2 linked regions of the Thermotoga maritima MSB8 genome follow. The protein of the gene in region 1 interacts with the protein of each later gene in a pairwise test. Links are inferred from orthologs where the notes say so. Each region holds a gene or a part of one and is shown in the gene's direction. Other genes may lie near its edges. The genes, in order: def and TM_RS07725.

Region 1 (3,528 bases):
GATACAACGGAGACTACGTTTTGAAGGACGTGAACGCCGAGTTCGAAACGGGGAAGATCTACGTTGTGGTGGGAAAAAACGGCTCCGGGAAGACCACCCTTTTGAAGATCCTCGCAGGACTCCTGGAAGCCGAGGGAGAGATTTTCCTGGACGGTTCACCAGCGGATCCGTTTCTTTTGAGAAAGAACGTGGGCTACGTCTTCCAGAATCCGTCTTCACAGATCATAGGTGCCACCGTGGAGGAGGACGTGGCCTTTTCGCTGGAGATAATGGGGCTCGACGAGAGCGAAATGAGAAAGAGAATAAAGAAGGTCCTGGAACTGGTGGGACTCTCCGGTCTCGAAAAGGAAGACCCGCTGAACCTTTCAGGAGGCCAGAAACAGAGGCTTGCGATTGCCTCGATGCTCGCTCGGGATACACGCTTTCTCGCTTTAGATGAACCGGTTTCCATGCTGGACCCTCCCTCTCAGAGGGAGATATTTCAGGTGCTCGAGAGCCTCAAGAATGAAGGAAAGGGAATAATACTGGTAACACACGAGCTGGAGTATCTGGATGATATGGACTTCATACTCCACATCTCGAATGGTACAATCGATTTCTGTGGAAGCTGGGAGGAATTCGTGGAGAGAGAGTTCGACGATGTGGAGATTCCTTTCAAGTGGAAACTCTGGAAGAAATGTGGGAAGATAAACCTGTGGGAGGATCGGTATGAGAATTCTGGTAACCAACGACGACGGGATACAGTCTAAGGGGATCATCGTCCTCGCAGAGCTTCTTTCCGAGGAACACGAGGTGTTCGTGGTGGCTCCCGATAAAGAGAGGAGCGCAACTGGTCACAGCATCACCATACACGTTCCGCTCTGGATGAAGAAGGTTTTCATCTCAGAGAGGGTGGTTGCGTACTCCACTACAGGAACGCCCGCGGACTGTGTGAAACTCGCCTACAACGTGGTCATGGATAAAAGGGTCGATCTCATCGTGAGTGGTGTGAACAGGGGGCCCAACATGGGCATGGATATTCTCCACTCTGGGACGGTCTCGGGTGCGATGGAAGGTGCCATGATGAACATTCCTTCGATTGCCATATCGAGTGCTAACTACGAGAGTCCCGATTTCGAAGGAGCGGCACGTTTTTTGATCGACTTTCTGAAAGAATTCGACTTCTCACTCCTCGATCCTTTCACCATGCTGAACATAAACGTGCCTGCTGGTGAGATAAAGGGATGGAGATTCACAAGGCAGAGCAGAAGAAGGTGGAACGATTACTTCGAAGAGAGAGTCTCACCCTTTGGGGAGAAGTACTACTGGATGATGGGAGAGGTCATCGAAGACGACGATAGAGACGATGTTGACTACAAGGCGGTTAGAGAAGGGTACGTCTCCATCACTCCGATACATCCCTTTCTCACGAACGAACAGTGTCTGAAGAAGTTAAGGGAGGTGTACGACTGATGTACAGAATAAGAGTCTTTGGAGATCCCGTCTTGAGAAAGAGGGCAAAACCCGTTACAAAGTTCGACGAGAACCTGAAAAAGACCATAGAAAGAATGATAGAGACGATGTATCACTACGACGGTGTGGGACTCGCGGCACCGCAGGTTGGAATATCTCAGAGGTTCTTCGTCATGGACGTTGGAAATGGTCCGGTTGCCGTGATAAATCCGGAGATTCTTGAAATCGATCCAGAAACTGAAGTAGCAGAAGAGGGGTGCCTCAGCTTTCCCGAGATCTTCGTCGAGATAGAAAGGAGCAAAAGAATAAAGGTCAAATACCAGAACACAAGGGGAGAATACGTGGAAGAAGAACTGGAAGGTTACGCTGCAAGGGTTTTTCAGCACGAGTTCGATCATCTGAACGGAGTTTTGATCATCGATCGAATCAGTCCAGCAAAGCGCCTTTTGCTCAGAAAGAAACTCATGGACATAGCAAGAACCGTTAAGAGATGAGGAGGGAAGAGACGTGAAAAGGTGGTTGCTTTTGATTTCCTTGATGGTGTTCTCCGCGGTTGTGTTTTCGTTCTCCGCACCCGTTGATTCTCCAAGGGTTTCGGCAACTTTCGGTGAGTACAGAGGGAGTGGAAACAGAGGACCTCATTTTCACATGGGAATCGACTTTTCTACGGGATTGAAAGAAGGAGTTCCCATATACGCCTCCGAGAGAGGCTGGCTCGTCAGAATCGAAATAGACGAGGACGATATATACGGCTACACAGTGGTTCTGGAACACGAGAATGGATACAGAACGCTCTACGCCCATCTGAGCAGATTCTCGAAAAAACTGGAAACGGTAGCGAGTTCTTTGAAACAAGAGTTCGGGAATGTGAGGATCGTCGTGAACTTCCCTGAGAAAGAGATCTGGTTCGAAAAAGGTGAAGTCGTCGGATACTCAGGAACCACAGGAGAGGCACCCATTCCCCACGCACACTTCGAGATAAGAGACAGGAACGAGGAAGTTTCCTACGACCCTTCGACTTTCTTGAACCTTCCAAAACCCGTGGATGAGGATATTGTTCTGGAAAAAATAAAGATAGGAGACAGTGTGTACGATTTCGTCGAGGGGAGGACGTACCCGTTCAGTGGAAATTTCCCGGATCTTGCGATCAAAGCCTATTCGAAAGGGTTCAACAACACGTTAGGACTCAAGAAGATCTCACTCCTTTTGGAAGGTGAAGAGATCTATCAGATCTCTTTCGATCAGATTCCCTGGTCCGAGTTCACAAACGTCTGGGGAGTGTACGATAGGAAGTCCGTTTCGGCCGCGTACAGGTTTGAGCTCTGGTACAAATTGTTCCCCGAAACGTTTTCTTCGATGATAAAGGTGAACAAATTTCCCGAATTGGGAAAAGCCCCAGATTTTGCCAAATACACAGTCGTTATTGAAGATATCTGGGGCATGAAGAAGGAATTTTCTTTCTACCTGCAGCGGAGGTGAAATCATGCTCTTTCTGTTTTTTGGAAAGAAAAAGAAAGACCTGAACAAAAACCCGTTTTACAGGGAAAAGGGATCCCTTGTAGTTTACATAAAATGTGACAGGTGTGGGGAAGTCTTCAGAAGTCATCTGAGAACGGGGTACGATTTCATCGTGGATTACGATAACCCGGGCGTTCCTTACAAGATAGACAAGCTCTATGTGGGTTCAAAATGTCCCAACAAGATACATCTTGTTGCGACCTTCACGTCTTCTTATAAACCGGTGTCTGTTTCTCTGGAGGGTGGAACTTTTATAACCCGAGAAGAATTTGAAGAATCGCAAAAACAATGATGTAACCTTTTTTTAAGAAAGATTGTGATAAACTATCAAGGCTGTTATAAGATCAGCGAAAGGAGGATGGGAGATGAGAAGACTTTTCACCAGCGAGAGCGTAACAGAAGGGCATCCGGACAAAATCGCCGACCAGATTTCCGACGCCATACTCGACGCCATGCTCGAGCAGGATCCAAGGAGCAGGGTTGCCGTTGAAACACTCGTAACAACAGGGCTTGTCATCATCGCGGGAGAGGTTACCACCAGAGCTTATGTTGAGATCC
Region 2 (2,903 bases), 130 kb from region 1 along the record:
AAAGAAATTATACCACAAACACACTCTGAAAGCAAGATGTTTTTTGACCTTCCATATCCTCCCTTTCCATAAACCATTCTAACACACAAGAGAGCACCTTCAAGTACTGTTTGGAAAAATGGAATAATTGCATAGTCAAACAAGAAAAGAACACAAGCAAAAAACAGAAGATAAATTATATCAACCTACGTCAGGGCATTTTGGGGTGTTTCTGGTAAAAATCGATTGGTTCCATGTTTCACAAATAGATGAAAGAAGGCATTCCTCAATGTGTTAGAAGTTAACTACTAATTTCTCGAATTCAAAGCACTTACACGTCGTTGATTACCACAAATTCTCTTCATATTGTCTCTTCATATCATCCATTATTCCCTTTTTAACGCATAGCTTCCGGTACCACAAACCCGCATGAAATTCTTCGTTACCGGTAATTGCATACTCTGAATCAACCTTCCAATGCCCGGTACACACAATACCTACTTTGTGAATGATTGGAACTAACCTGGTTTGTATGAATAAAACATAATCAATTTTGATAAATAAATTTTTGTCTAACTTCAAACCCCTTATCGATTGTCACTTCAAAGTTAACCTTTCCTTAATTGTCTTCGGTTTGAAATACTGATACAATTAAGCTAAAATAGTCATTGACCCGACGGAGGCGCGCCCGAGATGAGTAGGCTGTCCCATCAGGGGAGGAATCGGGGACGGCTGAAAGGCGAGGGCGCCGAAGGGTGCAGAGTTCCTCCCGCTCTGCATGCCTGGGGGTATGGGGAATACCCATACCACTGTCACGGAGGTCTCTCCGTGGAGAGCCGATCGGGTCTGGAATCAGAAAAAGATTTCAGACCTGATTTGGCGTCTCTTCGGGGAGCGAAGAGACGCTTTTTTTATTAATTCAAGGAGGGATGAAGGTGAAAGTAGGAGTTGTTGGTGCCACGGGAGAAGTTGGAAGAACGATGGTAAAAGTACTCGAAGAATTCAACGTTCCCGTCACGGAGCTCAGGCTCTTCGCTTCGGAAAGATCTGTGGGTAAAGAAATTGAATTCAAAGGTGAGAAATTCAAGGTCGAGCTTCTCACGGAAGAATCGATGAAATGGAAGTGTGACTACTTCCTGTTTTCCGCGGGTGCCAGTGTTTCCAGAAAGTTCGCTCCTATCGCAGCCGAAAACGGAGTGACCGTGATAGATAACTCTTCTGCTTTCAGAATGGAGAAGGAAATACCCCTTGTGGTTCCGGAGGTGAACGCTTACCTTCTCAAGGGATACACAGGAATAATAGCAAATCCGAACTGTTCAACGATTCAGATGATCCTTTCCATCTACAAACTTCACGAAGTTTACGGAATAGAAGAGATCTTTGTGTCGACGTATCAGTCCGTCTCCGGCGCTGGTCATAAGGGGATAGAAGAACTCCTTGCTCAAGAAAGAGGAGAAAACGTGATGAAAGTCTTCCCAAAACCCATTCACAGAAACGTCATTCCTCTCATAGGTGATATCCAGGAAAATCTTTTCTCTCAGGAAGAGATGAAGATGGTGAATGAAACAAGAAAAATTCTGAACGACTACTCGATAAGGGTGTATCCAACAACGGTGAGGGTGCCCGTTCTGTACGGACACTCTGAAGCGATCATGGTGAGGCTCAAGAAACCCTACGAGTCTCTCGAAAAGGTGAGAGAAGTCATAGCTTCTGGAGAAGACGTGGTGGTGACGGACGATCTCATAACACCGGTGGATGTCGCAGGAAAGAACGAAACTTATGTTTGCCGACTCAGAGCGACCGATGAAAGATCCATTCTTTTCTGGAACGTGGCGGACAACATCCGTGTAGGGGCTGCGACCAACGCCGTCAGAATTCTCCTGAAGCACGCTGAGATGAACGGAAAGGTGTGATAGTGTGTGCTATTCGGCCAATGGGAACACCTTCCTCATAGTTGACAACACGCAAAAGAGGATACCCGAAGAGAAAAAACCAGATTTTGTCAGGGAAAACGTGGGCGATCTGGATGGAGTCATATTCGTGGAGCTGGTCGATGGGAAATACTTCATGGACTACTACAACCGCGATGGGAGTATGGCGGCCTTCTGTGGGAACGGCGCAAGGGCCTTTTCTCAGTACCTCATAGACAGGGGCTGGATCAAAGAAAAAGAATTCACTTTTCTCTCTAGGGCTGGAGAAATAAAGGTGATCGTTGACGACAGTATCTGGGTGAGGATGCCGGGTGTTTCAGAAAAGAAAGAGATGAAGGTGGATGGTTACGAAGGATATTTCGTCGTTGTGGGCGTTCCTCATTTCGTTATGGAAGTGAAAGGAATCGACGAACTGGATGTGGAAAAACTCGGAAGAGATCTCAGGTACAAAACAGGCGCGAACGTGGATTTCTACGAGGTACTTCCCGACCGCCTCAAGGTGAGAACATACGAAAGAGGAGTGGAAAGGGAAACAAAAGCCTGTGGAACGGGTGTTACGTCTGTTTTCGTCGTGTATCGAGATAAAACAGGGGCAAAAGAGGTGAAGATCCAGGTTCCAGGAGGCACACTCTTTCTGAAAGAAGAAAACGGAGAAATCTTTCTCAGGGGGGATGTGAAAAGATGTTCAGAGGAGTAGGAACTGCTATCGTTACACCATTCAAAAATGGTGAGCTTGATCTTGAGTCTTACGAGAGGCTTGTCAGGTATCAGCTCGAAAACGGCGTCAACGCGTTGATCGTCCTTGGAACGACAGGTGAATCACCAACCGTCAACGAAGACGAGAGAGAAAAGCTCGTTTCCAGAACTCTCGAGATCGTCGATGGGAAAATCCCTGTGATCGTGGGAGCGGGAACGAATTCCACCGAAAAAACGCTGAAACTCGTCAAGCAGGCGGAAAAACTCGGAGCGAACGGAGTTCTTGTGGTCACCCCG

What was found.
Region 2: the proteins of def (region 1) and TM_RS07725 interact in binary tests that used the Escherichia coli proteins (3 or more experiments, as listed by UniProt). The link is inferred for Thermotoga maritima MSB8 from one-to-one orthologs.

What each region holds. Positions count from the first base shown.
Region 1 is NC_000853.1:1,647,444-1,650,971, reverse strand. The notes cover bases 200-3,198. They hold def (peptide deformylase), read left to right. Parts: upstream 200-1,451; coding sequence 1,452-1,946; downstream 1,947-3,198. Other genes in these bases: TM_RS08445 (hypothetical protein), read left to right, coding at 2,936-3,198; TM_RS08450 (M23 family metallopeptidase), read left to right, coding at 1,960-2,931; surE (5'/3'-nucleotidase SurE), read left to right, coding at 709-1,452; ecfA1 (energy-coupling factor ABC transporter ATP-binding protein EcfA1), read left to right, coding at 200-749. Outside these bases: more of ecfA1, read left to right, coding at 1-199; more of TM_RS08445, read left to right, coding at 3,199-3,262; metK (methionine adenosyltransferase), read left to right, coding at 3,336-3,528. UniProt on the Escherichia coli protein: Removes the formyl group from the N-terminal Met of newly synthesized proteins. Requires at least a dipeptide for an efficient rate of reaction. N-terminal L-methionine is a prerequisite for activity but the enzyme has broad specificity at other positions.
Region 2 is NC_000853.1:1,516,997-1,519,899, reverse strand. The notes cover bases 49-2,903. They hold TM_RS07725 (aspartate-semialdehyde dehydrogenase), read left to right. Parts: upstream 49-914; coding sequence 915-1,892; downstream 1,893-2,903. Other genes in these bases: dapA (4-hydroxy-tetrahydrodipicolinate synthase), read left to right, coding at 2,592-2,903; dapF (diaminopimelate epimerase), read left to right, coding at 1,897-2,607.